DNA from 3 places in the Halomonas sp. NCCP-2165 genome. Region 1 is predicted to be linked to each of the others. Evidence: predicted binding sites of a transcription regulator. Region 1 holds the regulator's gene; each other region holds the start of a gene.

Region 1 (9,637 bases):
TGCGCCTGGATAGCTCTCTCGAGGGGCTGGCGCTGGAGCTGCCGGCTCCCTTCGCCAAGTCGGCCGAGGCGCGCCGCCCGCTGTGGCTGGAGATGGATACCGCCGGCGGGCGCCTCGACGCCGAATTGCAGGGGCTGGCCCGGCTGCGCTGGCGGGAGCAGAGCGCCCAGGGACCCCAGGGGCAGCTGTGGCTGGAGGGCTGGCCGGAGTCGCCCACCTGGCCGGTGCGCCCCGGCCTGGAGATCAGCTGGCGACCGGCGCGGCTCGACCCCGCCCCCTGGGCGGCGGCCCTGGCGCCCTTGGCGCAGGCGGGCGGGTCGGGGGCGTCGCCCGCGCTGACCCTGGATCTGGCCACCGATTGCCTGCTGCTGGATGCGCGTTGCCTGGGGTCGCTGCGCGCCCGGGCGACGCCCGAGGCGGGGAACTGGCGACTCGATCTGGGCGGCAGCCTGGCGGAAGGGCAGGCCAGCTACCGCCCCGCCAGCACGCGGCCTTTGGCGATCGAGCTCGAGCGTCTCGACCTGGATGCGCTGCTGCCGGCCCCCAGCGAGGGCGTGGCGCTGTTCGAGGAGGTGGCGGTGCCCCCCCCGCCGGAACCCCTGGCCGACTGGGCGCGGCGGCTGCCGGCGGGGCGCCTCGAGGTGGCGAGCCTGGTGCGCCAGGGGCAGCGCTTCGGGCCCCTGAGCGCCGAGTGGCAGGCCACGGAGGCGGGGCTGCGCCTCGCGCCCCTGCGCCTGACCCTGGGCGAGCTGGAGGCCAGCGGCGAGTTGGTCTGGGAGGCCGCCGGGGCGGAGGCCAGCCTGACTCGCGGCCGCCTCGACCTCGCCGGCGGCGACCTGGGCACGGCCCTGGAGCGCCTCGCCCAGCCGGTGGCGATCCGCAATGCCGAGACCCGCGTCGACGCCCGGCTGGCCTGGCCCGGCGCGCCCTGGCAGTTCGACCTGGCGCGCTCCCGGGGCAGCCTCGAGGTGGACCTGACGGATGGCCATTTCCGCTATATCGACTCGCCCTCCGCCAAGCTGATCGGCCTGCTCAACTTCGATAACCTGCTGCGCCGCCTGCGGCTCGATTTTTCCGACGTTACCCAACGCGGCACCGCCTTCGACAGCGTGATGGGAGTGGCCACCCTCTATGATGGTATCCTCGAGACTCAGGGGCCGGTGGAGGTACGCGGCCCGGCCACTTCCTTCAGCCTCGATGGCCAGGTGGACCTGGCGCGGCGGGAGCTCGATCACCACCTGGCGGTTACGTTACCCTTGAGTCAGAACCTGCCGCTGGCGGCGGTGGTGGCCGGTGCTCCCGTCGTGGGTGGCGCCCTCTTTATCGCCCACCGCCTGTTCGGCGGTGTCATCGACCGGGTGACACGAATTCACTATCGCGTGGAGGGGCCCTGGACCTCGCCACGGATCACACTGGAAGACGCCGAATGAATCAACCGACTAGCGTTCCCGCGGCGGATCGTGTCCTGGACACCGCCGTCGCCACCCTGTTGGCGCCGACGGGCCTCGGCCTCGACGACCTGGATGCCGGCCTCGGCCATGCCCTGGGAGCGGGCATCGACTTCGCCGACCTCTACCTGCAGCGCAGCTGGCACGAGAGCTGGGTGCTGGAGGACGGCGAGGTCAAGGAGGCCGGCTATAACATCGACGGCGGCGTGGGGGTGCGCGCCATGACCGGCGAGAAGACCGGTTTCGCCTACTCCAACCAGATCACCGCCGAGGCCCTGGCCGAGACCGGCCAGACCGCCTCGGGGATCGCCCGTGGCGGCCAGCGATTGTCGCCCCAGGCGGTGGCGGTGCCTGGCCACCCCGCCCGCTACGGCGCCGAGGACCCCCTCGCCGGCCTCTCCGCCGAGGAGAAGATCGCCCTGCTCAAGGAGGCGGATCGCATCGCCCGGGCGGCGGATCCCTCGGTGAGCCAGGTCAGCGCCTCCCTCACCGGCCTCTACGAGGTGGTGTTGGTGCGTGCCAGCGACGGCACCCTGGCGGCGGACCTGCGCCCCCTGGTGCGCTTCAATGTCAGCGTGATCGCCATCCGCAACGGCCGCCGCGAACGGGGCAGCGCCGGCGGTGGCGGCCGCTATCCCATGGCGCGGCTGCGCGACGAGGGGGTGGCCGAGCGCTACGCCAAGGAGGCGGTGCGCCAGGCCCTGGTCAACCTGGAGGCGGTGGACGCCCCGGCCGGCCAGCTGCCGGTGGTGCTGGGTCCGGGCTGGCCGGGCATCCTGCTCCACGAGGCGGTGGGCCATGGCCTCGAGGGCGACTTCAATCGCAAGGGCAGTTCCGCCTTCGCCGGGCGCCTCGGCGAGCGGGTCGCCGCCCCCGGCGTCACGGTGGTGGACGACGCCACCCTGGCCGATCGCCGCGGTTCCCTGACCATCGATGACGAGGGCACCCGGGGGCAGTACACCCCGCTGATCGAGGACGGCATCCTGACCGGCTATATGCAGGACAAGCTCAATGCCCGGCTGATGGGTATGGCGCCCACCGGCAACGCGCGCCGCGAGTCCTATGCCCATATGCCCATGCCGCGCATGACCAACACCTATATGCTGGCGGGTCAGGACGATCCGGCCGATATCCTCGGCAGCGTCAAGCGCGGCATCTACGCGGTGAGCTTCGGCGGCGGCCAGGTGGATATCACCTCCGGCAAGTTCGTCTTTTCCGCCAGCGAGGCCTACCTGATCGAGGACGGCCGCATCACCGCCCCGGTGAAGGGGGCGACCCTGATCGGCAATGGTCCCGAGGCCATGGGCCGGGTGTCGATGATCGGCCACGACCTGGAACTCGACACCGGGGTCGGCGTCTGTGGCAAGGAGGGGCAGGGGGTGCCGGTGGGGGTCGGCCAGCCGACCCTCAAGCTGGACGAGCTGACCGTGGGCGGGACGCAGTCCTGAGGCTGGAAGCGCGCCGCGTCAAGGCGGGAAGCTGGAAGAACACGCCATGACGTGGCGGGTTTCGGTAACTTCCGGCTTCACGCTTTGGGAGTTACAGCCCGGCGATATCGCGGATCAGCTTGAACAGCTTGCGGGAACTGGCCGGGGGCTTGTCGGCGGCGCGCTCGCGCTGGGCATTGCGGATCAACTGGCGCAGCGCCTGGCGATCGGCGTCGGGGAAGTCGGCGACGAAGGCCTCCAAGGCCTCGTCGCCCTCGTCGATCAGGCGATCCCGCCAGCGCTCCAGGCGGTGGAAGGCGTGGTCGCGGCGCAGCTTCTCCTGCTCGAATTCATCGAAGGCGGCCTGGATCGCCTCGGTGTCTTCCTTGCGCATCAGCTTGCCGACGTACTGCATATGGCGGCGGCGTGCCTCCCGGGCGCGGATGCGACCGGTCTCCTCCACGGCGGCGAGCATGTCGTCGGAGAGCGGCAGCTTGGCGCGCTGCGCCTCGGAGAGGGCGATGATCTTTTCGCCCAGGGCCTGCAGGGCGTGCATTTCCTGCTTGCGCTGGGTCTTGCTCTGCCAACCGTCTTGGTCGGCGGGGGAATCGAAGGACATGCCATTACCATCAGCATCGGAATGTAGGGCAGAGTATACCAGCCTGGCCGGTGCGCGTAGCATCCACACAGAATGATCAGAGGGAGAATCAGATGACACAGGCTTTCGATGCCGCCGCCCAGCAGGCGTTGCTGGAGTCGCGGGTAGCGGCCGCCCTGGCGCAGGCCGAGCGGCTGGGCGCCGACGCCTGCGAGGTAGGCGCCAGCGTCGACCAGGGGATCGGCGTCAGCGTGCGCCTGGGCGAGGTGGAGAGCGTCGAGCTCTCCCGGGATCAGGGCTTCGCGATCACCGTCTATGTGGGAAGCCGCAAGGGCAGCGCTTCTTCCTCGGATACCGGCGAGGCCTCGGTGAGCGCGGCGGTGGAGAAGGCCCTGGCCATCGCCCGCCATACCGGCGAGGACCCGGCCGCGGGCCTGGCGCCGGCGGAACTGATGGCTCGCGAGCTTCCGGACCTGGAGGTGCATCATCCCTGGGCACTGACCACCGATGCCGCCATCGGCCTGGCCCTGGCCTGCGAGGCCGCCGGGCGCGGCGTCGAGGGCATCAGCAACTCCGACGGCGCCAGCCTCTCCAGCGGCGAGGGGGTGCGGGTCTACGGCAATAGCCATGGCTTCCTGGGCAGCCAGCGGGGCAGCCGGCACTCGCTCTCATGCATGCTGATCGCCGAGGATGCCCAGGGCATGCAGCGCGACTACGACTACAGCAGCGTGCGCGACCCGCGGCAGTTGCGCTCCGCCGAGGCGGTGGGGGCCAGCGCCGCCGAGCGTACCCTGCGTCGGCTGGGCGCCCGGCGTCCCGCCACCGGGCGCTTCCCGGTGCTCTTCGACCCCACCCAGGCCGCGGGCCTGGTGGGGCACTTCCTCGGCGCCATCGCCGGTGGGGCACTCTATCGCCAGGCCTCCTTCCTCTGCGACCGCCTCGGCGAGCCGCTCTTCCCGGAGTGGTTCTCGCTGGTGGAGCGGCCCCTGGAGCGTGGTGCCATGGCCAGCGCCCCCTTCGACAACGACGGCGTCTATACCCGCGACAACACCTTTATCGACGGCGGCCGCCTGGCCAGCTATATGCTCTCCGCCTACAGCGCCCGGCGGCTGGGCATGGAGAGCACCGGCAACGCCGGCGGTGCCCGCAACGTGCGCCTCCAGGCGCCCCTGGCCAGCCGCGAGGCCCTGCTCCGGCAGATGGGTCGCGGCGTCCTGGTCACCGAGCTGATGGGCCAAGGGGTCAATGGCGTGACCGGGGACTACTCGCGGGGCGCGGCGGGCTTCTGGGTGGAGAACGGCGAGATCCAGTACCCGGTGGAGGAGTTCACCATCGCCGGCAACCTGGGGCAGATGTTCGCCAACCTGGCCGGCGTCGGCGAAGACATCGATACCCGCGGCAGCATCCATACCGGTAGCTGGCTGATCGACGATATGACCATCGCCGGAAGCTGACGCCGGGCGCGTGACGCGAAAGGAAAATCGCCCCCATGGCTTGCCATGGGGGCGATTCACATTAGGCTGCCTTCCAGCTTCCAGCTTCCAGCTTCCAGCTTCCAGCTTCCAGCTCCGGCGAAGCCGGGAGCTATTCCCCTTCGTCGAAGCGAGCCTCGACCAGCGCCGTCAGGGCGTCGAGGACCGCCTCGGCGTCACTGCCCTCGGCGCTGACGGTGAGCCGGCTGCCGCAGGGGGCGGCCAGCATCAGCAGGGCCATGATATTGGCGGCGTCGGCGTCGCGCCCCTGGTGGGACACGGTGACGCGGGCGTCATGGCCCTGGCAGCACTGTACCAGGCGGGTGGCGGCGCGGGCGTGGAGGCCGCGCTTGTTGATCAGGGTCAGCTCACGGCTCGGCATGCCTCGAGCTTCCTTGCAGGGGGCTGGCATCTTGCTCTCCCAGGTCGGTGTGAATGCCCAGTTCCCGATGGCGAAGGCGCAACCCCGGATAGTCGGCGGCGAAGTGGCGGGCCAGGCGCTCGGCCAGGTAGACCGAGCGGTGCTGGCCGCCGGTGCAGCCGATGGCCACCGTCACATAGCTGCGCCGGCTGGCCTGGTAGGCGGGCAGCCAGCGCTCCAGCCATTGCTGGATATCCGCGGCCATGGCCGCCACCTCCGGGTAGCTCTCCAGGAAGTCGATCACCGGGGTGTCGCGGCCGTTGGCGTCCCTCAGGCGCGGATCCCAGTAGGGGTTGGGCAGGCAGCGAGCGTCGAAGACGGTATCGGCATCCAGGGGCACCCCGCGCTTGAAGCCGAAGGACTCCAGGGTCAGGGTCAACTGGCCGGCCTGGTGGCCCGCCACCTGTTCGGTGATCCGCGAGCGCAGGTCATGCAGCGACAGCCGCGAGGTGTCCACCACCAGGTCGGCCAGGTCGCGGATCTCCCCCAGCGCCTGCTCCTCCCGCTCGATGGCCTCGGCCAGGGTCATCTGGCTGTTGCGGGTCAGCGGGTGGCGACGCCGGGTATGGGAGTAGCGCTCCAGCAGGATTCGGGCATCGGCGGTCAGGTAGACGATCTGGGCCTGGATGCCACGCTGGCGGACCTCATCGAGCAGCTGCGGGAAGCGCCGCAGGGCGCCGGGCAGGTTGCGGGCGTCGATGCTGACCGCGATGGCGTCGTAGTGGGCGTCGTCGGCCTGCAGCTCGTCGACCAGGGAGCCCAGCAGCATGGCCGGCAGGTTATCGATGGCATAGAAGCCCAGGTCTTCCAGGGCCTGAAGGGCGATCGATTTCCCCGACCCGGAGCGGCCGCTGATGATCACCAGTTGCATGGGAGCCTCCTGGCTGCCTGAGGGGTGGCGCCAAGCACTCAGGGCGAGGCGGGGGGGCCGGCCTCGGCGTGGCGCTCGATGGCCTCGATCAGGGTATCGTAAAGCTGGCGTTGGCTGTCGCTCTTGCGCAGCCGTTGACGGGTCTCGGCATCGTTCATGATGCCGGCCACCTGAGCCAGCAGGGCCAGGTGGGTATCGTCGGCCTCTTCCGGCACCAGCAGCACGAACACCAGGTCGACGGGCTCGCCGTCCACCGCATCGAAGTCCACCGGCTCGGCGAGCTTGAGGAAGCCGGCCAGGGGCGCCTTGCAGTGGGCGTTACGGGCATGGGGGATCGCGACGCCATGGCCGATGCCGGTACTGCCCAGGCGCTCGCGACCGATCAGTCGGCTGAAGACTTCCTGGCTATCGAGGCTGGGGGTGTTCTGAGCGATAAAGGTGCTGAAGAATTCCAGCACCCGTTTCTTGCTCCCCCCGGGGACATCGAACAGCGCCCGCTCGGGGGGAAGGATGGATTGCAGAGTCATGGAGGGTTAGCGGGCACCGGCGCCCTGGGCGCGGGCCTGAGCCTTTTCCTTGTGTTTCACCAGTTGGCGGTCGAGCTTGTCGGCGAGCGCATCGATAGCGGCATACATGTCGCCATCCTGGGCTTCGGCGTGCAGATCGGCACCGGCAGCGTGGAGTACGCAAGCGGCTTGCTGGCGTTCTTTCTCGACGGACAGGGTGAACTGTGCCGTGGTGATATTGTCGTAATGCCGCTCCAGTCGTGCGAGCTTCTCGTTCACATAGTCACGCAGTGCATCGGTCAATTCGACGTGATGGCCGGTGATATTGACTTGCATGGCACGCTCCTCTTCCTGCGGGTGTCATCTCGATTGTAACCCTTTTTTCGCCCCTGCAAACCCCTTGGCGTCGGGGATTTCCAACGCAAGCCTTATCGGATTTTTATCCCATTGAGATCAATGGGATAAATGGTTTTTCCGAGAATCGACGAAGGCGTTGCCGGTCAGGAGAGACGCTTGCGCTCGCTGGAGGGGGGGATGCCCATGGCCTCGCGATACTTGGCCACGGTGCGCCGCGCCACCTGAATGCCATCCTCGGCGAGCAGGCTCACCAGCTTGCTGTCGGAGAGTGGCTTGCGCGGCGGCTCCTCGCCAATCAGCTTCTTGAGCCGGGCGCGAATGGCGGTGCTGGAGTGGGCGTCGCCCTCGCCGCCCCCCACCTGGCTGGAGAAGAAGTACTTGAGCTCGAAGACCCCGCGGGGGGTGTGGATGTACTTCTGGGTGGTGACCCGGGAGATGGTCGATTCATGCATCTCCACCGTCTGGGCGATATCCGCGAGCACCAGGGGCTTCATGGCCTCTTCGCCTCGCTCGAGGAAGTCGAGCTGGCGGGTCATGATCTCCTGGCCCACCCGCAGCAGGGTGTCATTGCGGCTGGAGAGGCTCTTGAGCAGCCAGCGTGCCTCCTGCAGGTGCTGCTTCATGAAGGTGTTGTCGTCGCTCTTGTCGGCGCGGCGGATCAGCGCCGCATAGTCGGGCTGGATGCGCATCCGCGGCAGCGCCTCGGGATTGAGCTCGATCCGCCAGCCATCGCGGTCATGGCGGGCGATCAGGTCGGGGATTACATAGTCGCTGCCGCCCTCGGCATAGGCCTGGCCGGGGCGCGGGTCGAGGCTCCGGACCAGCTGGATCAGCGTATCCAGCTGGTCGTCCTCGAGGCGCAGGCGGCGCTTGAGCAGCTTGCGATCGTCCCCCGCCAGGGCCTCGAGGAACTGGCGCACCAGGCGCTTGGCCTGGGGCAGCAGGGGGGTGTCGTCGGGGAGGGCGCCGAGTTGCAGCAGCAGGCACTCGCGCAGGTCGCGGGCGAAGACCCCGGTGGGCTCGAACTGCTGCAGGCGCATCAGCAGCGCCTCCACGTCGCCGACCTTGAGGCCGGCGAGGTCCTGCTGGCGCAGCCCCTCGGTGATCTCCTCCAGGGGCAGGGTCAGGTAGCCGTTGGCATCCACGGCATCGATCAGGCTCTCGGCGATGGCCCGCTCACGGGGCGCGGTCAGGTCGGTCATGGCCAGCTGCCAGGTCAGGTGATCGCGCAGGCTGGGAACATCGGCATTGCGCTCGAAGTCCGGCGCCTCGCCGCCACCGCTGGGGGCCATGTCCTGATAGGTGTCGGACCAGTCGCTGTCCACCGCCAGTTGCTCGGGAATCGCCTCGGACCAGTCGTCCTCCTTGGGCGCCTCCACCGCCAGTTCGCCGTAGGCCTCGTCCAGTTCCAGCATGGGATTGGACTCCAGGGCCTGCTGGATCTCCTGGCGCAGGTCGAGGGTGGAGAGCTGCAGCAGGGCGATGGCTTGCTGCAGTTGTGGGGTCATGGTCAGCTGTGTGCCGACCCTGAGCTGCAACGAGGGTTTCATTGCCATGGTGAGCTAGGGTTCCGCGACAAAGGTGGGAGACACGGTAGCCCGCCGCCGGTGCCTGTGCAAGCCCATTGGGCATGACTTCGTAGCAAGTTATATGCCAGCCGCAATGAATATGCCAAATCGATCTCGTGGCTAAGACTTTCAGCGAATTGGCAGCGGCGATTCCCCGTGGTTTCGCAGGCTTTGTCTGAAAAGTCGGCGAGCGAAGGTCAGACAAGGCAAAAATCGGCGAAAAGACGGACCGGGCTCGCGTACGAGTTTACGCGGTGTAAATGAGTACTTTGATCGGACTCGCGCACGAGCCGATTTTTAACGCCGTATGGCCGAGCGCAGCCAGTTTTCGGGCATAGCCTAGAGGCGGAAATCCTCGCCCAGATAGACCTCACGCACCCGGCGGTTGGCGAGGATCGCCTCGGCATCGCCCTCGGCGATGATCTGGCCGTCGCCGACGATATAGGCGCGGTCGCAGATATCCAGGGTCTCGCGCACGTTGTGGTCGGTGATCAGCACGCCGATATCCCGCGCCTTGAGGGCACGGATGATGCCCTTGATCTCGCCCACCGAGATGGGATCGACGCCGGCGAAGGGTTCATCGAGGAGGATAAAGGTGGGCTCGGTGGCCAGCGCCCGGGCGATCTCCACCCGGCGCCGCTCGCCCCCGGAGAGGCTCATCCCCAGGTTGTCGCGGATATGGGTGATATGAAAGTCGTTGAGCAGGGCCTCCAGGCGCGCCTGACGACCGGCGCGATCCAGGTCCTGGCGGGTCTCGAGGATGGCCAGGATATTGTCGGCCACCGACAGCTTGCGGAAGATCGACGCCTCCTGGGGCAGGTAGCCGATGCCGGCCCGGGCGCGTTCATGCATGGCCGCCGCGGAGAGGTCCCGGTCGTCGATGGCCACCCGGCCCGCGTCGGCGCGCACCAGGCCGACGATCATGTAGAAGGAGGTGGTCTTGCCGGCGCCATTGGGGCCGAGCAGGCC
Region 2 (9,637 bases), on a different contig from region 1:
CGGGTTCGCCAGGACCCGCTCCAGGGCCCGGTCGGCCCGCTCGAAGCACTCCACCTGGAGATCGGGCTGTGCCAGGGCACGCTCCAGCACCCAGCGAATGGCGCGGTCGTCGTCGACGATCACGATGCGAGCGGCGTCGGTCATCAGTCTCTCCTGGATTGGGAAAAGGGGAACATCAGCTGGCCTCCAGCGGAATCAGCAGACGGAACTCGGTATGGCCCGGGGTCGAGTCGCACTCAATCAGGCCCTGGTGCTGGTGGAGGATCGACTGGGCGATGGAGAGCCCCAGGCCACTGCCACTGGCCCGCCCCGAGACCATCGGATAGAAGAGGGTCTCCTGCAGCACCTCGGGGATTCCCGGGCCGTTGTCGATCACCGCCACCTCGCAGACCAGACGGTGGCGTTCGGCACCCAGGGTGAACTGGCGCCGCGCCCGGGTGCGCAGCATCAGGCGCGGCGCAGGGATGGCGTGCTCCTCCAGGGCCTGGACGGCGTTGCGGGCCACATTGAGCACCGCCTGGATCAGCTGCGCCTCCTCCCCCGAGAGCTCCGGCAGGCTGGGGTCATAGTCGCGCGCCACCTCGATATCCGGGTGTTCGGCCAGCACCAGGCTGCGCACCCGCTCGAGCACCTGGTGAATATTCAGCGGCGCCGGCTCGCGCAGCTGGTTGGGGCCCAGCATGCGATCCACCAGGTCGCGCAGGCGATCCACCTCCTCGACGATGATATGGGTGAACTCGGCGAGTTGAGGATCGGGCAGGTCCCGCTCCAGCAACTGGGCGGCACCGCGAATGCCTCCCAGGGGGTTCTTGACCTCGTGAGCCAGGCCCCGGGAGAGCACCTTGATCGCCTCCTGGCGGGCGATCAACGCCTCCTCCCGGGAGATGCGCAACAGGCGGTCCCGCGGCTCGATCTCCAGCAGCAGCTCGTCCTCGGACAGCGGCGTGACGGTGAAATCCACCGTCACCGGCTCCTGCCCCGGCAAGGGCAGGCTCGCCTCGCGCTGGGTATAGGGGTGAAACTCGCGGCGCGCCTTGGTCAGCACCTCGGCCACCGACTCCAGGCTCTCCAGGCGCGTGCCGCGCACCCGCCCCAGGCTGACCGCCAGCAACGACTCGGCGGCGGGGTTCATCCAGCGAAGGTGCAGCGCACCATCGAGGAGCAGCACCGCCGTGGACAGGTGTTCGAGTAAGCGTTGATACATGGGGCATCCCGATGGCAACGGAGTAAGGGCCGATCGTTCCGGCGACTCCCCTTGCACTTGCAAGAAGCGCGCCAGCACGCGGCGGCGGAAAACTCGGGGCTGCCGGCAAGGGTCGCGCCCGTTCACGCACCATTTTAGTGCATCACGGGAGGGCGAGGCGCGATAAGCAGGCGAGGGAGCCGCGATGTGGCTCAGCGGTGATCGCGATGACGCCAGCGACGCCGCGGCTCATGGGCGGGGGCGTTGCGCCGCAGGCCGGGCCAGGGCTCGCCGGGGCGATACTCCAGGGCGCTGCGCTGACGCAGCTGGCGGGCATGATCGAAGGCATCGAAACCGCGCTCCGGCGTGCGCGGCGGCTCGACATGACGGTGGCGCGAGTGGTCTCGGCAGGGCGGCGTCGCGGCGTCGAAGCAGGGAAAACGGAAGCCGCGCCGGCCGATGAGCTAATCGCCCCGCGCCTGCACGCTCACGGTGATCGGCGGGCTACGGTGGCGCACCCGGCCGGCGCCATCCAGCAGCTCCGCCTGCAGGGTGCGCTGCCCCGGCGCGAGGCGCGGCACGATAAAGGCGCGGGTGTGCATCGCCGACTGACTCAGTTGCCCATCCACCAGCAGGCGCACCCGATGGTCCTCCCTCAGCCCCGGCTCGATGGCCAGCTCCACGGTGAGGTTCTGGGAGCGGGCCTGGCTCAGCGTCATGGCGTCACGAGGGTTCATGATGCGGAAGGTGGAGTAGGGCATAAAGGGCGAGGCCAGGGAGCCCGTCGCCGGCCGCCGCGGCGCCGGAGCCGGCGACGCGGCGGGCACCGGGTCCAGGGTCCGCGAGGGCACCACGGTCAGCGGCGCCACCTCCACGGGCTCGCCCCGCTCGGGGTTGTCGGTAAAGATCACGTTGCCCTGGGCATCGACACTGCGATAGACGGTGTCGGCCCCGGCCAGGGGGACCAGGCAACAGCTCACCAGCAAGCAGAGTAGGCGGAGTTTCACGAGCGACCCCCTAATGCGGAGCGGCGGAAGGAGAGATGAGATGCATCGTTAGATAGTGTAAGACAAAAAGGGGTTCCGCCGACGGCGGAACCCCTTGCACAGCCAACGCTAAGGGCGTGGCGCTTAGCAGCTGTAGTACATGTCGAACTCGATCGGGTGTGTGGTCATGCGGATGCGCTCCACGTCTTCCATCTTCAGTTCGATATAGGCATCGATCATGTCGTCGGTGAAGACGCCGCCCTCGGTGAGGAAGGCACGGTCGGCGTCCAGGGCGTCCAGGGCCTGATCCAGGCTGTTGGCCACGGTGGGGATGGACTTGCCCTCTTCCGGCGGCAGGTCATAGAGGTTCTTGTCCATGGCGTCGCCGGGGTGGATCTTGTTCTTGATGCCGTCGATCCCCGCCATCAGCATCGCCGCGAAGCACAGGTAGGGGTTGGCGGTCGGGTCGGGGAAACGGGCCTCGACGCGCTTGCCCTTGGGGCTGGCGGTGTAGGGGATACGAATGGAGGCGGAGCGGTTGCGGGCGCTGTAGGCCAGCATCACCGGCGCCTCGAAGCCCGGCACCAGACGCTTGTAGGAGTTGGTGGAGGCGTTGGTGAAGGCGTTCAGGGCCCGGGCGTGCTTGATGATGCCGCCGATGTAGTAGAGGGCCATCTCGGAGAGGCCCGCGTACTGGTCGCCGGCGAACTGGTTCTGGCCATCCTTCCAGAAGGACTGGTGGACGTGCATGCCGGAACCGTTGTCACCCACCAGCGGCTTGGGCATGAAGGTGGCGGTCTTGCCGTAGGCGTGAGCCACGTTGTGGATCACGTACTTCATTTCCTGAACTTCGTCGGCCTTCTTCACCAGGGTGTTGAACTTGACGCCGATCTCGTTCTGGCCGGCGTTGGCCACCTCGTGGTGGTGCACCTCGACGCTCTGGCCGATGGCCTCCAGGGTGTTGCACATGGCGCCACGGATATCGTGGAAGCTGTCCACCGGGGGTACCGGGAAGTAGCCGCCCTTGACCCGCGGACGGTGCGCCAGGTTGCCGCCCTCGACCTGACGGTCGGTGGCCCAGGCCCCCTCTTCGGAGGTGATCTTGTACATGGCGCCTTCGATATCGGCCTTCCAGTGCACCTCGTCGAAGATGAAGAACTCCGGCTCCGGGCCGAAGAAGGCGGTGTCGCCCAGGCCGGTGGACTGCAGGTAGGCCTCGGCGCGCTTGGCGATGGAGCGCGGATCCCGCTCGTAGCCCTGCATGGTGGCCGGCTCGATGATATCGCAGCGCAGCACCAGGGTGGCGTCTTCGGTGAAGGGGTCGAGGAAGGCGGTGCCATCTTCCGGGCGCAGGATCATGTCGGACTCGTTGATGCCCTTCCAGCCGGAGATGGAGGAACCATCGAACATCTGGCCGTTTTCGAAGAACTCCTCATCCACGTCACGGGCGGGGATGGTGACATGCTGCTCCTTGCCGCGGGTATCGGTGAAACGCAGGTCCACCCACTTGACGTCATGCTCTTCGATCAGGGCGAGGGTCTTCTCGGCCATGGTGTCCTCCAGTCGTGAACGTATGGCTAGTGTTATCTGGCTAGCGTATCCAGCGTCGTTTGTAGCATGTCATGGGCACCCTGCCCACGACCGCCGCCACCAGAAACGCGCTCCGTGGCTTTGTACTCGATAATGCAGGCGGCGTGCCAAAATGCAGCAAGGCGCTCGCCAATCAAGGTAATCATCTGAATTAAAAAGAAATAATCCTTGCGCCATGGTGGCGCACGAGTCGTGACCCTCCTCCCGGATGGCCGCCGCCGCCCCGAAAGGCGCCATCAAGGTGCAAGAAAACCGCCACATGCACCATAGTAGTGCATTTGCCGCCCGAGGCCTTCCCGCATCCGATTCGCCGCCGCTCATTGATACCTGGAGCAACCTATTACTACAATTTGTTACCAACCTTGAGGCCGGCGCTCCTGGGTCACCGGAATTTCCGGTGTCGTGTCCCACGCCGAGACCGACCCCGCGGCGGAGGGCTGCCCGTGGTGCATCGCACCTGCATCATTATCGACGCTTGCCTGATGGCCACCTGGCTGCCCCGTCAGCTGCCGGGCCTGCGCCATTTGCGCCGCCATCATGCCGGTCAGCTCGATATCCATGTGGTCAGCGAGTCGTATCAACCCCGCCTGCAGGCCCTGAGTCGGCGCTTCGGCCTGACCCTGGAGGTGGTGCCCGAGCCTACTGCCGGGGCCCGGAGCAACCGCCTGGTTCAGGGCACCCAGGGCGAGCTGCTGATCTTCCCCTCGCCCCAATACGGCCTGCCGCCCCAGTGGCTGTCGCGACTGACCTCCGGCGCCGATGACTGGGATGCCCTGCTCTTCACCCCGCCCCAGCGCGCCTGGCGACCCTGGCAGCGCCTGTGGCGAACGCCGGCCACCGGGACCCTCTGCGTGCGCCGCGACTGGTTCGAACGCCTGGGCGGCTTCGACCCCAGCCTGGATCGCCAGGCCCACCAGGACCTCCTGGCCCGCCTGCGCGCTTGTCATGCCCGCATCCGCACCCTCTCCGGCTGATTCCCGCGCCGCCAAGCCCTTGATCTACCGTTTCCACGCAGATTTCTCGGTGTCAGTGCTGGTAGCCGCCGCGGCCCGGAGACTATAATGCGGCCCAATTTTCGCAGCAGGATCCCGTCGTGATCGAGAATCTTCGCAACATCGCCATCATCGCTCACGTCGACCATGGCAAGACCACCCTGGTCGACAAACTCCTCCAGCAGTCCGGCACCCTGGACCGCAAGGCCGAGGGGCAGGAGCGCATCATGGACTCCAACGACCAGGAGAAGGAACGCGGCATCACCATCCTGGCCAAGAACACGGCGATCCGCTGGCAGGACGGCAATGGCCGCGACTACCACATCAACATCGTCGACACCCCGGGACACGCCGACTTCGGCGGCGAGGTGGAGCGGGTGATGTCCATGGTCGACTCGGTGCTGCTGCTGGTGGACGCCGTCGACGGCCCCATGCCGCAGACCCGCTTCGTGACCCAGAAGGCCTTCGATCAGGGCCTCAAGCCGATCGTGGTGGTCAACAAGATCGACCGCCCCGGCGCACGTCCCGACTGGGTCATCGACCAGATCTTCGATCTCTTCGATAACCTGGGCGCCTCCGACGAGCAGCTCGACTTCCCGATCATCTACTGCTCGGCCCTCAACGGCATCGCCGGCATGGAGCCGGAGGCGCTGGCCGAGGACATGAACCCCATGTTCCAGGCCATCGTCGATATCGTCGAGCCGCCCAAGGTGGAAATCGACGGCCCCTTCCAGATGCAGATCTCGGCACTGGACTACAACAGCTACGTGGGCGTCATCGGCCTGGGCCGCATCAAGCGCGGCGCCATCTCCCCCAACCAGCAGATCACCGTGATCGGCACCGACGGCAAGACCCGCAAGGGCAAGATCGGTCAGGTGATGACCCACCTGGGGCTGGAGCGGGTGCAGACCGAGCAGGCCACCGCCGGCGACATCATCTGCATCACCGGCATCGATGACCTGGCCATCTCCGACACCCTCTGCGACCCGATCGCCGTCGAGGCGCTGCCGCCGCTGTCGGTGGACGAGCCCACCGTCTCCATGACCTTCCAGGTCAACGACTCGCCGATGGCCGGCCGTGACGGCAAGTACGTCACCAGCCGCAACATCAAGGATCGCCTCGATCAGGAGCTGATCCACAACGTGGCGCTGCGCGTCGAACAGGGCGAGAGCCCGGAGAAGTTCATCGTCTCCGGCCGCGGCGAGCTGCACCTCTCGGTGCTAATCGAGACCATGCGCCGCGAGGGCTTCGAGCTGGCCGTGGGCCGTCCCGAGGTGATCATCAAGGAGATCGACGGGATCAAGCAGGAGCCCTACGAAGAGGTGATCATCGACTGCGAGGAGCAGCATCAGGGCGCCATCATGGAGGAGCTCGGCTACCGCAAGGGCGAGCTGACCAACATGAACCCGGACGGCAAGGGTCGGGTGCGTCTCGACTTCCTGATCCCGGCGCGCGGCCTGATCGGCTTCCGCGGCCAGTTCATGACCCTCACCTCGGGCACCGGCATCCTCACCAGCCGCTTCGACCACTATGGCGCGCTCAAGCCGGATGCCGCCATCGAGCGTCGCAACGGCGTGCTGGTCTCCATGGTCGACGGCAAGGCCCTGGCCTACGCCCTCTACGCCCTGCAGGATCGCGGCAAGCTGATCATCGATCACGGCACCGAGGTCTACGAGGGCATGCTGATCGGCATCCATAGCCGTGCCAACGACCTGGTGGTCAACCCCACCAAGGGCAAGAAGCTCGACAACATGCGCGCCTCCGGCAACGACGAGAACATCGTCCTGACCCCGCCGGTGCGCTTCACCCTGGAGCAGGCCATCGAGTTCCTCGACGACGACGAGCTGGTGGAGGTGACCCCCAACCATATCCGCCTGCGCAAGAAGTTCCTCAAGGAGAACGAGCGCAAGCGCGCCAGCAAGAAGTAAGCCGCTCCGCCAGACCCACGCAGCCCGCCCCTCGGCGGGCTGCGTCGTTTCTGGCCCTGGCCGGCGCAGCGGCTACGCTTGAAACACACCACCCAGGAGAAGCCCCATGCACAAGCACGTCGACTGGGACGAGCCGGGCGCCGACAGCGTCCTCGCCCACTATGCCAAGGACCCCAATCACCGGGCCGAGCCGGCAAGCGGCGATATCCTCTCGGCGCGCCTCGATGGCCTGGTGGTCCGGGTCCGCGTCGAGGCCCATGTGGAGGCCACCAGCATCGGCGAGGTGGTGGCGCTGATCGACCCCGCCAGCGGCGAGCGCAAGAAGAGCCACGGCAAGCTGGCCCTGGGCGATACCGTGCGCCTGCCCGATGACAAGCGCGCCTTCGAGCCTCGCGACGAGATGCCGGACTGAGGCGCGGCGCGAACCACGACCTTGGTCGGAGCCCCCCCGGCCGAGGCTCGCGTCCCAACGTCCGTTTAACGCTCTCGCTCTGGTCAAGCGCCGCGCCCTGACGCAAAGTAGGACCAGCCTGCCATAACACCAACAACCACGAGATAGGGCATGAGCACGATTATCGACGTCCGCCACGTCAACAAGGCGTTCGGCGGCCTCAGGGTCATCAATGACTGCTCCATCCGCGTGGAGCAGGGCTCGATTACCGGCCTGATCGGCCCCAATGGGGCCGGCAAGTCGACCCTCTTCAATATCATCGCCGGGGCCCTGCCCCTGGACTCTGGCCAGGTCTTCCTCGACGGCGAGGAGATCACCAACCGCCCCGCCAATGAGCTCTTCCACCAGGGGTTGCTGCGCACCTTCCAGATCGCCCACGAGTTCTCCCAGCTGACCGCCCTGGAGAATCTGATGATGGTGCCGCCCGACCAGGCCGGCGAGAGCCTGTTCGGCGCCTGGTTCCGGCCCGCCCGGGTGCACCAGGAGGAGGCCCAGGTACGCCAGAAGGCCCTGGAAGTCATCGACTTCGTGGGCCTCGGCCATGTCCGCAACGAGCTGGCCGGCAACCTCTCCGGCGGCCAGAAGAAGCTGCTGGAGCTGGGCCGCACCATGATGGTGGATGCCCGGGTGGTGCTCCTCGACGAGATCGCCGCCGGGGTCAATCGCACCCTGCTGGGCGACCTGGTGACCAATATCGAGCGCCTCAACCGGGAGCTGGGCTACACCTTCCTGGTCATCGAGCACGACATGGACATGATCGCCCGCCTCTGCGACCCGGTGATCGTGCTGGCCGAGGGCAGCGTGATGGTCCAGGGCAGCATCGAGGAGATCCAGAACGATCCCGTCGTCATCGACGCCTATTTCGGCGCCCAGCCCTAGTCGGAGACCACCCATGGCACTACTGGAAGCACGCAACGTACACGGTGGCTACGGCGGCATGAATATCCTCAATGGCGTCAGCATGGCCATCGAGGCGGACGAGGTCGGCGTCATCGTCGGTCCCAACGGCGCCGGCAAGTCGACCATGCTCAAGGCGATCTTCGGCCTGCTGGAGGTCAACCAGGGCGAGATCCTGCTGCGCGGCGAGCCCATCACCAACCTCTCCCCGGACCGCCTGGTCCATCGCGGCATGGGCTTCGTGCCCCAGGAGAAGAACATCTTCCCCAGCCTGACGGTGGAGGAGAACCTGGAGATGGGCGCCTATATCCATCCCCAGCGCTTTCGCCCCATGCTCGAGCGGGTCTACGACTTCTTCCCGCCCCTCAAGGACAAGCGCCGCCAGCCCGCCGGCGAGCTCTCCGGCGGTCAGCGCCAGATGGTGGCCATGGGCCGGGCGCTGATGGTCGAGCCCAGCCTGCTGCTGCTCGACGAGCCCACCGCCGGCCTCTCGCCCCTCTACATGAACGAGATCTTCGCCCGGGTGCAGGAGATCAACGCCGCCGGGGTCGGCATCCTGATGGTCGAGCAACACGCCAAGCAGGCCCTGGCCATCGCCGACAAGGGCTTCGTGCTGGCCGCCGGCCAGAACCGCTTCACCGATACCGGCGACAACCTGCTCAACGACCCCGAGGTCGCGAAGAGCTTCCTGGGCGGCTGAGAGGAGACAACGCCTTGAACGAACTGGTCTTCTTTATCAATAACGTGGTGGTGGCCGGCAGCGTCACCGGCTCCATCTATGCCATCGGCGCGGTGGGGGTGACGCTGATCTTCAGCATCATGCGCTTCGCCCACTTCGCCCATGCCGACATGATGACCTTCGGTGCCCTGATGGTGCTGGTGCTGACCAGCGCCTTCCCCGAGGTCGGTGGCGCCGTGGGGCTGCCCACCGCCGTGGTCATGCTGCCCCTGGCCATGGCGCTCACCGCGCTGCTGGCGGTGGGCATCGACAAGGGCTTCTACAAGCCGCTGCGGGCCCACGGGGTCAAGCCCATCGTCATGGTGATCGGCTCCCTGGGGGTCGCGCTGATCCTGCAGGGGCTGATCCGCCTGTTCGCCGGCACCCGGGCCCAGAGCCTGTATATCGCCGAGCGCAAGGAGATCTTCCGCCTGGAGCTGCCCTTCGAGTCGGTCACCCGGCCGATCATCGTCACCGAGCCCCAGGTGATTCTCTTTATCCTCACCCTGGCGGCGGTGATCGGGCTGCACCTCTTCCTCAATCGCACCCGCACCGGCAAGGCGATGCGCGCCATGTCCGACAACCCCGACCTGGCGCGGGCCTCGGGGATCAACACCAGCCGCATCGTCACCATCACCTGGGTCATCGCCGGCGGCCTGGCCGCGGTGGCCGGCACCCTGCTGTCGCTGGACGTGGCCTTCAAGCCGGACCTCAGCTTCTTCCTGCTGCTGCCGATCTTCGCCGCGGCCATCGTCGGCGGCGTGGGCCACCCCTACGGGGCCATCGCCGGTGGCTTCGTGGTGGGCTTCGCCGAGACCCTGGCGGTGTTCAACTGGGCGGTGCTGCTGCGGCCCCTCCAGCAGCACTTCCCCGACTGGCTGGAGCTGCCCCG
Region 3 (9,637 bases), on a different contig from region 1:
TCTCCAGGCGCTCCGGGTCGAGATCGCAGTCGGCGGCCACGGCGGCCACCGAGGCATCTTCCTCCCGGGCCGCGGCCAGCGCCTCCTCGAGGCCCTGGGTGTGCCGCTCCAGGTAGACCCGGTCGAGCCGGCCCTTGTCGGCCATCCAGGCCAGCAGCCCATTGAACAGCCGGGCGTCGCTGCCGGGCCTGAGGCCCAGGTAGAGGTCGGCGATCTCGCAGCTGTCGGTGACCCGGGGATCGATCACCACCACCCGCATCAACGGGTTGCGGGTCTTGGCCACCTTGAGCCGCTGATAGAGCACCGGGTGGTTCCAGGCCAGGTTGGAGCCCACCAGCACCACCAGCTCGGCCTCCTCCAGGTCCTCATAGCTGCAGGGCACGGCGTCGGCACCCAGGCTGCGCTTGTAGGCGGCCACCGCCGAGGCCATGCACAGCCGCGAGTTGGTATCCAGGTGCGGGGTACCGAGGAAGCCCTTGAAGAGCTTGTTGGCCACGTAATAGTCCTCGGTGAGCAGTTGGCCGGAAAGGTAGGCCGCCACCGCGCCGTCGCCGTGCTCGCTTCGGGTCGCCGCCAGGCGCTCGGCCACGGCGGACAGCGCCGTCTCCCAGTCCACCTCGACGCCGTCGACCCGGGGCCGGGTCAGTCGGCCCCGGTGACCGAGGGTCTCGTGGAGGGCCGAGCCCTTGACGCAGAGGCGGCCATAGTTGGCCGGGTGCTCGCTGTCGCCGCTGACGCCGACGATCCGCTCGTCCTCCAGCTCCGCCAGTACGCCGCAGCCGACGCCACAATAGGGGCAGGTGGTTCGCGCCTGATGCATAGGGTTGCCTCTTGAAACGACGATGGCGCCCTCCCTCGGCCGCTAGGCCGTGAGCAGGACGCCATCGTCGTGTTCGCTGAACTGCTGATATCGACAGGACCGCCATTGGTCCCGGGTTACTTCCTGGTAAGCAAGGCGTATGCCATATGCCCGGAAAACATATCTAACCATTTGACTAGCCTGAGTATCTTGGCGAACGACCAGGCCCCCGGGTTACCCCGACCGCGCCCCCACGCACCATCACAAGGCGCCTCGAGACGCGACTGCACCCTATCGACGCAATCCCGGCCACCCCATGGCGGTGCAGGCCTTCGCCAGGCAGCAAACAAGTCGGCCCACTTCCAGGGCTATCGCCATCGGAATGACGAGGGGCGCTGGGGGCAGGATGGAGCGGGTGTTTTTTGCCAGGGATGGCAAAAGTAGCGCCCAGGGAGGGGTTTACAGCGCCCCGCGACGACCTGCCCCCAGGGTAGCCCCGGGCCTCCTACAGAGTGCACGCGACTGCGATAGCCCTGGGTGCCCTGATCCGATCCCCGGCGAGCTGGAACGCTTATTGCAGGGCTATAAGACCTGATCTTCCCGCGAGTCCCGTTATGTCCCCACCCACGTCCCTGAAGATATTGCTGGTCGACGACGAAGTGGTGCGCGCCGCCATGGTCGAGGAGGCTCTGACCCACGAGGGGCACCAGGTGATCTGCCGCCTGACCAGCCCCGCCAGCCTCAACGAGATGGTGGTCCGCCATGCCCCCGATGTGGTGATCATCGACATGGAGTCCCCGGACCGGGACACCCTGGACAGCATGGCACTGCTCAATCGCGAGAACCCCCGCCCGGTGGTCTTCTTCGCCGATCAACACGACCCGGACACCCTGCAGGCCGCCCTCAAGGTCGGGGTCAGCGCCTACGTGGTGGACGGCCTGGTGCCCGGCCGGGTCAAGCCGATCATCGAGGTGGCCATCGCCCGCTTCGATGCCTTCCAGTCGCTGCGCCGCGAGCTGGACAAGACCCGCAGCCAGCTCAGCGAACGCAAGCGCATCGAGCGCGCCAAGGGGCTGCTGATGAAGCATCAGAACACCGACGAGGAGCAGGCCTACCGCATGCTGCGCAAGCTGGCCATGGATCGCGGCCAGCGCATCGCCCAGGTGGCCGACAACGTCATCGATATCCTCGAACGCCTGGAGAACGGCCTATGACCCGCCTACCGGATGCCGAACGTCCCGACCTGACCCTGGGCTTCGTGCCGCTGCTGGATTCGGCCCTGCTGGTGATCGCCCGGGAGGCCGGCTTCTTCGCCGACCAGGGCCTGGACGTGACCCTGGCCCGCCAGAACACCTGGTCGACCCTGCGCGACAGGGTGGCCGCCGGCCTGCTGGACGGCGCCCAGATGCTCGCCCCGATGCCGCTGGCCATGAGCCTGGGGCTGGGCCGGGCCCCCTGCGAGACCCTGGCCCCGGTGACCCTGTCCCGCAACGGCAATGCCCTGGTGCTCGCCGAACGCCTCGCCGAGGCCAGCCACGCCCACCTGGCGGTGGACCCGGCCCGCGGCGCCCGGGCCCTGGCCGCGGTTCTGCCGACGCTGCCCCGCCCGCCGCGGCTGGCCATGGTCTACCCCTACTCCTGCCAGCACTATCAGCTGCGCCACTGGCTCGACCTGGGCGGCCTCGACCCGCAGCGCGACGTCGAGCTGGTGGTGCTGCCGCCGCCGCGCATGGTGGAGGCCATGGAAGCCGGGGAGATCGACGGCTACTGCGCCGGCGAGCCCTGGGGCAGCCTGGCCAAGCACCGGGGCGCGGGGCGCATCGTCGCCACCGGCGCCCAGCTCTGGCCGGAAGCCCCGGAGAAGGTGCTTGGGGTGACCCGCTCCTGGGCGCGCGACTATCCGGCCACCCTGGCGCGACTGATCGTCGCCCTGCAGCGGGCCAGCGACTGGCTGGCGGCGGACCCCGGCCACGCCCGCCGTGCCCTGGAGTGGCTGGCCCTGCCCCCCTACCTGGATCGCTCGGTGGCCCACCTGTCGCGGCTGGCCCTCAACGAGGCACCGATGCGTCAGCGCCTCGCCGGCAGCCTGCGCCCCGATCCCCAGGCCGCCGCCGGCGTCGCCGAGCACCTGGACCAGGCCCTACGCCGGGAGGGGCGGCGCCTGGGCCTGGCCGGCCTGCGGGCCTGCCATGACCCCGTGCATTATGACGCGGCCCTGCACCAGGCGGGTGCAGGCGCCGGCCATGCCACCCCCTGACGGAGATATTACAACCCTATGTAATCACAGAAAAAATCGACTTACCCCGGCATTCTGGCCGGGTTCTTGAAAGTCCTTGATCAGTACGGGGCATCAACGGCGATCGCCTCGACAGGATTCAGACAACGGCGTCTTCCCCTGGCCTACGGGCCAGAGGAAGGCGCCGTTTTTGGTTTTCGCCACGACAGGAGACGCTCCCCATGCCTCAACTCACCCCGGACGAGCCCCTGGTGATCATCGGCAACGGCATGGCCGGCCATCGGCTGGTGGAGGCCCTGCTCCAGCGGGCCGATCGGCCGACACGCATCATCGTGCTGGGCGAGGAGGCCGCCCCGGCCTACAACCGCATCCTGCTTTCCCCCTGGCTTGCCGGCGAGATGGCCCGCGACGCCCTGACCCTGCGCGACGCGGCCTGGTATGCCGACCAGGGCATCGAGCTGCTCCTCGGCGAGCGGGTCACCGATATCGACCGCCGGGCCCGGCGCCTGACCACCGACGCGGGACGCACCCTCGACTATGGCCGCCTGGTGCTGGCCACCGGCTCGCGGCCGGCCATGCCGGCGGTGCCCGGCATCGAGCTGGCGGGGGTCCACGGCTTCCGCGACCTCAACGACGCCGAGGCGCTGATGGCCGCCGCCGAGGCCGGCGCCGAGACCCTGGTGGTGGGGGGCGGCCTGCTGGGCCTGGAAGCCGCCGAGGGCATGCGCAAGCGCGGCGCCCGGGTCGGCGTGCTGCAGCGCGCCGGCCGGCTGATGAATCGCCAGCTCGACGCCACCGCCGCCGCCCTGCTGGAGGCAGCACTTCGCGGCCGCGGCCTCGCGATCCATACCGGCGCGCGCCTGGCACGACTGGAGGACGACGGCCGCGGCCGGGTGGCGGCGGCGCACCTGGAGGACGGGCGCCGGCTGCCCGCCGACTGCGTGGTGATCGCCGCCGGCATCGCCCCCAATACCCAACTGGGCGAGGCCGCCGGCCTGGCCATGGGCCGCGCCATCCGGGTCGACGACGGCCTCACCAGCTCCGACCCGCATATCCACGCCCTCGGCGAATGCTGCGAGTTCGCCGGCCACACCTACGGCCTGGTGGAGCCGATCTGGCGCCAGGTGGAGGTACTGGCCGCGCGCCTGTCCGGCGAGCCAACGCCAGGCTACCGGGAGGCCGAGACCGCCACCAAGCTCAAGGTCAGCGGCATCTCCCTCTACGCCTTCGGCCCCATTGATCCCGACGACGACCACGAGGTGCTGGTCTACCAGGACCCCGACCAGGGCGACTACCGCCGGCTGCTGCTGCGCGACGGCCGCCTGGAGGGCGCGGTGCTCTATGGCGATACCGCCATGGGCCCCTGGTACTTCGCCCAGGCCCAGACCGGCCGCGACCTCGGCGCCTGCCGCCCGGCCCTGCTGCTGGGCGCGGCCGATGCCGACGCCCTGCTCGACACCCCCTTATCCGCTTCAACGTCCCGCCCCGTGAAGGAGGCCGCCTAAGATGTCCACGCAACAGCCATTGATCATCATCGGTAACGGCATGGTCGGCCACCACCTGGTCGAGCAGCTCATCGAGCGCGGCGCCCATCGGCGCTACCGGATCACCGTCTTCGGCGAGGAGCGTCATCTCGCCTACGACCGGGTCCACCTCTCCGAGTACTTCGCCGGCCGCGACGCCGAATCGCTGGCGCTGTCCACCGCCGACTACTACGCCGAGCACGGCATCGAACTGCGCCTCGACGAGGCCGTCACCGCCATCGACCGCGACGCGGGCGAGGTGGTCACCCCCCGGGGCCGCTATCCCTACGACCGCCTGGTGCTGGCCACCGGCTCCTATCCCTTCGTGCCGCCGATTCCCGGCAACGACCGGGAGGGCTGCCTGGTCTACCGCACCCTGGATGACCTGGACGCCATCCGCGCCGCCGCCGAGAACGCCGCCACCGGCGTGGTGGTGGGCGGCGGCCTGCTGGGCCTGGAGGCGGCCAACGCCCTGCGTGGCCTGAATCTCGATACCGCCGTGGTGGAATTCGCCCCGCGGCTGATGCCCATGCAGGTGGATGCCGAGGGCGGCGAACTGCTGCGCGAGAAGATCGAGGCGCTGGGCGTGCAGGTGCTCACCGAGCGCGCCACCCAGCGCATCGAGGACGGCGAGGCCGGCCGCCATCGCATGGTATTCCAGGACGACAAGGTGCTGGAGGCCGACCTGATCGTCTTCTCCGCCGGCATTCGCCCCCGGGACGCGCTGGCCCGCGACAGCGCCCTGGAACTCGGCGAGCGCGGCGGCGTGGTGATCGACGACCGCTGCCTGACCAGCGACCCCATGATCCTGGCGGTCGGCGAGGTGGCGCTGTGGAACCAGAGCATCTTCGGCCTGGTGGCCCCCGGCTACCAGATGGCCCGGGCCGCCGCCGACACCCTGATGGCCGACGTCCTCGACCGCGAGGCCGAGACCTTCCGCGGCGCCGATATGAGCACCAAGCTCAAGCTGCTCGGCGTCGACGTGGGCGCCATCGGCGACGCCCACGGCACCCAGCACCCCGGCGCGCGGATGTTCCGCTACCTGGACGAGATCAAGCAGGAGTACCGCAAGCTGGTGGTCTCCGGCGACGGCAAGAGACTGCTCGGCGCCATGCTGGTGGGCGACAACGGCTATTACGACACCCTGATGCAGTACTACGCGGGCGGCATCGAGCTACCCCAGGATCCCGCCTCGCTGATCCTGCCCTCGAGCGAGGGCGCCCCGGCGCTGGGCCCCGACGCCCTGCCCGACGCCGCCATGATCTGCTCCTGCCATAACATCACCAAGGGCGACGTCTGCGCCTCCATCGACGCGGGGGCCTGCGACCTCGCCACCGTCAAGGGCGCGACCCGCGCCAGCACCGGCTGCGGCGGCTGCGCGGCCCTGCTCAAGAGCGTAGTCGACCATGAACTGGAGAGCCGCGGCGTCGAGGTGGACCGCTCCCTCTGCGAGCACTTCGCCCATACCCGCCAGGCGCTCTACGATATCGTCCGCGTCGAGGGCATCAAGACCTTCGGCGAGCTGATGGAGAAGCACGGCAATCCCGAGACCCATCGCTTGGGCTGCGATATCTGCAAGCCGGCGGTGGCCTCGATCCTCGCCTCCTGCTTCAACGAGCCGATCACCGACGCGGCACATATCCCGTTGCAGGACACCAACGACACCTTTATGGCCAATATGCAGAAGAACGGCACCTACTCGGTGGTGCCGCGCATCGCCGGCGGGGAGATCACCCCGGACAAGCTGGTGGTGTTGGGCCAGGTGGCACAGAAGTACGCGCTCTACACCAAGGTCACCGGCGGCCAGCGCATCGACCTCTTCGGCGCCCGCCTGGAGGACCTGCCGGCGATCTGGGGCGAGCTGATCGAGGCGGGCTTCGAGACCGGCCACGCCTACGGCAAGTCGCTGCGCACCGTGAAGTCCTGCGTCGGCAGCACCTGGTGCCGCTACGGCGTCGACGACAGCGTGGGCATGGCGATCCGCCTCGAGCATCGCTACAAGGGCCTGCGCTCGCCCCACAAGCTCAAGCTGGCCGTCTCCGGCTGTACCCGGGAGTGCGCCGAGGCCCAGAGCAAGGACATCGGCGTGATCGCCACCGAGCACGGCTGGAACCTCTACGTCTGCGGCAACGGCGGCATGCGCCCCCGCCATGCCGAGCTGTTCGCCACCGACCTGGACGACGAGGCACTGATCCGCACCATCGACCGGGTGCTGATGTTCTATGTGCGCACCGCCGACCGCCTGCAGCGCACCTCGGTGTGGCGCGAGAACCTGGAGGGCGGCCTCGACTACCTCAAGGCGGTGATCCTGGAGGACAGCTTAGGGATAGGCGAGGAGCTGGAGCGCCAGATGCAGGCGGTGGTGGACACCTACGAGTGCGAATGGGCGAATGCCGTCAAGGACCCGGAGAAGCTCAAGCGCTTCAGAAGCTTCGTCAACGACAGCCGCCCGGACCCGGACATCATTATGACCAGCGAGCGCGGCCAGCTAAGGCCCGCCTAGCGAATGGCGCCCCGGACGCCCTCACCCAAGACAATGGAGACTCCCATGACCACCGCTACCGCCCTTGAGCACGAGACCGAGATGACCTGGCAAGCCCTCTGTGACCACGCCGACCTGGTGCCCTTCTCCGGCGTCGCCGCCTGGATCGAGACCGCCGACGGCCCCGCCCAGGTGGCCCTGTTCTACCTTCCAAGCGGCCCGAACACGCCGCAGCCGGGCCACGAGCAGGCGCTCTATGCCCTGGATAACCACGATCCCTTCTCCGGCGCCAACGTCATCGCCCGGGGCATCGTCGGCGACCTCCAGGGCGACCCCGTCGTCGCCTCGCCGCTCTACAAGCAGCACTTCCGCCTCACCGATGGCCAGTGCCTGGAGGACGACGCCGTCCGACTGCGCACCTGGCCGGTGCGTTTCGACGGCGAGCGGGTGCTGATCCACGCCTGAAGGGCCTGCCCTCAGGCGCCGAAGAGCCGCCAGACCAGCGGCAGGAAGAGCGCGGTAAAGACCCCGGTCAGGCTCATGCCCAGGGAGGCGAAGGCGCCGGCGGTGGGGCCGAGCTCGAAGGCGCGGACGGTGCCGATGGCGTGGCCATTGACGCCCAGGGTGAAGCCGATCAGCCGTGGGTCGCGAATATCGAGCAGGCGCGCCAGCCAGCTCACGAAGAGGGTCGCCATGACCCCGGTGATCAGCAGGCCGCCCAGCATCAGCGATAGCGAGCCGCCGATCTGCTCCTGGATGCCGATGGCCAGGGGCGCGGTAACCGACTTCGGCGCCAGGGAGGCCAGCACCGCCGGCGGCGCCCCCAGCAGCCAGGCGATCGCCACGGCATAACATGCCGCCAGGGCGGCGGCGAGCGGCAGGCAGCAGAGGATCGGCTTCCACAGGGCGAAGATCGCCTGGCGCTGCTGGTAGAGGGGCACCGCCAAGGCCACGGTGGCAGGCCCCAGCAGCAGGGTCAGCCAGGCGATATCGTGCCGGTAATCGCGGTACGGGATGCCCAGCAGCCAGAGGCCGGTGGCGATCAACAACGCCCCGATCAGCACCGCCGGACACCAGCTCGGCCGGCCGAGCCGCTCGAACAGCCGGACGCCGCCGAGATAGGCGGCCAGGGTCAGGGCGATGGCCAGGATGGGGCCATTCGGTATCGACGCCTGCCAGCCGCTCATGGCCGTGGCTCCGGCGTATCGCCACTCGCCAGATCCCCGGGCATAAAGCGCCGCATCAACCAGAAGGTGGTCAACACGCTAAGCAGGGTCCCCAGGACCAGGGCTACCATCACCGCCGTCCAATGGCCGGCGAACTCGTCGATCACGAAGAACACCCCCACCACCCCGGGCATGATCAGCATGGCGAGCAGCCCGATCAATGCCTGACTCGCCGTGGCCACGCTCTCGTTGAGCCGCCGCGTCACCAACAGCCAGACCAGCAGCAACAGCAGCCCGGCCATGGCGTGGGAGACCGGCAGCGACAGCCACTCGACGGCCGCCTGCCCCAGCAGTTGGAACCCGAGCAGCCACAGGAACCCGCGCAACAGTGTCATGCCATCTCCAGAAAACGACGATAGAGGGAGCCTGCCGCGGGGTAACGGCGGCAAGCCATCATGAAAGTCGCACTAAGGTTATCACGCTATCATTATCGCGGGATGGCCCGCCTCGCTCCGGCCGCCGGGACCCGCGCCCTATGCCCGACACGCACCCCACCGGGGCGCATCGACAGGCGCTAAATAACGTTGAACCCGGGTGCTGGAACTCATGAATCGGCCGGCGCATTCTAGGGTCAAAGGGAGTATCCCGGGCCATAGAGGAGGGACGTCATACCAGGGAAGCGGCATTGGCGCGGTGCCCTTATGACAGGGTGTCATATGACCGTAAGGTGTCACTGCCAATGTCGATCATGCCGTCAACCAAGGAGCGCTTCCAACGATGGTGCGAATCGACAAGAAGCCCACTCGGCTCTACGTGCTGGATACCAATGTCCTGCTGCATGACCCCACGGCCATCTATCAGTTCGAGGAACACGACGTCGCCATCCCCATGACGGTCCTCGAGGAGCTCGACAAGCACAAGAACGGCATTCGTGAAATTGCCCGCACCGCCCGCCAGGTCAGCCGTACCCTCTCGGAGCTGACCAACCAGGTCGACTTCGACGAGATCCCCCACGGTATCCCGATTCCCCGGGCCAACGACGCCCCCAGCGGACGCCTGCGCTTTCTCTGCTATCAGGACCTCGCCCCCCTGGACCACCTGGAGGAGAGTCCCGACAACCAGATCCTCGCCGAGACCTGTCGCCTGCGCGACGAGTACCCGGACGCCTCGGTGGTCCTGATCACCAAGGACATCAACCTCAGGGTCAAGGCCGCGGCCCTCAAGGTGCCGGTGGAGGACTACCTGACCGACCGCGCCTTCGACGACAGCGACGCCATGACCGAGGGCGCCCAGATCGTCGCCAGTGCCGGTCATGACGGCAGCGCCCTCTGGGAATCCCTGGCCGTCGAGGTGGAGGTGGAACGCGCCGATCACCACACCTTCTATGCCCTGCGCGGCGAGCTGCCCGACGACTGGCACGTGGGCATGCTG

Evidence for each region. The regulator sigma-54, encoded in region 1, starts transcription at its own class of promoters, with help from an activator protein. The targets are predictions, from matches to a motif close to TGGCACNNNNNTTGCTNT.
Region 2: the regulator sigma-54 is predicted to act here: its motif matches at 1,261-1,278, upstream of glnL (nitrogen regulation protein NR(II)).
Region 3: the regulator sigma-54 is predicted to act here: its motif matches at 1,363-1,380, upstream of NFU04_RS05150 (ANTAR domain-containing response regulator).

Annotation. Positions count from the first base shown of each region.
Region 1 is NZ_BRCY01000004.1:41,776-51,412, forward strand. It holds gene NFU04_RS16335 (YhdP family phospholipid transporter) at 1-1,430, shown strand, start outside; gene tldD (metalloprotease TldD) at 1,427-2,896, shown strand; gene yjgA (ribosome biogenesis factor YjgA) at 2,988-3,494, opposite strand; gene pmbA (metalloprotease PmbA) at 3,587-4,927, shown strand; gene NFU04_RS03070 (HPr family phosphocarrier protein) at 5,058-5,327, opposite strand; gene rapZ (RNase adapter RapZ) at 5,314-6,237, opposite strand; gene ptsN (PTS IIA-like nitrogen regulatory protein PtsN) at 6,276-6,764, opposite strand; gene hpf (ribosome hibernation-promoting factor, HPF/YfiA family) at 6,771-7,079, opposite strand; gene NFU04_RS03090 (RNA polymerase factor sigma-54) at 7,244-8,656, opposite strand; gene lptB (LPS export ABC transporter ATP-binding protein) at 9,008-9,637, opposite strand, start outside.
Region 2 is NZ_BRCY01000018.1:2,937-12,573, reverse strand. It holds gene glnG (nitrogen regulation protein NR(I)) at 1-144, opposite strand, end outside; gene glnL (nitrogen regulation protein NR(II)) at 176-1,204, opposite strand; gene NFU04_RS10610 (DUF4124 domain-containing protein) at 1,648-2,190, opposite strand; gene glnA (glutamate--ammonia ligase) at 2,314-3,720, opposite strand; gene NFU04_RS10600 (hypothetical protein) at 4,203-4,733, shown strand; gene typA (translational GTPase TypA) at 4,853-6,679, shown strand; gene NFU04_RS10590 (hypothetical protein) at 6,786-7,091, shown strand; gene NFU04_RS10585 (ABC transporter ATP-binding protein) at 7,242-8,009, shown strand; gene NFU04_RS10580 (ABC transporter ATP-binding protein) at 8,023-8,727, shown strand; gene NFU04_RS10575 (branched-chain amino acid ABC transporter permease) at 8,742-9,637, shown strand, end outside.
Region 3 is NZ_BRCY01000006.1:118,569-128,205, reverse strand. It holds gene NFU04_RS05155 (nitrate reductase) at 1-820, opposite strand, end outside; gene NFU04_RS05150 (ANTAR domain-containing response regulator) at 1,414-2,013, shown strand; gene NFU04_RS05145 (CmpA/NrtA family ABC transporter substrate-binding protein) at 2,010-3,056, shown strand; gene NFU04_RS05140 (NAD(P)/FAD-dependent oxidoreductase) at 3,257-4,540, shown strand; gene nirB (nitrite reductase large subunit NirB) at 4,542-7,061, shown strand; gene nirD (nitrite reductase small subunit NirD) at 7,107-7,505, shown strand; gene NFU04_RS05125 (LrgB family protein) at 7,517-8,227, opposite strand; gene NFU04_RS05120 (CidA/LrgA family protein) at 8,224-8,601, opposite strand; gene NFU04_RS05115 (PhoH family protein) at 8,984-9,637, shown strand, end outside.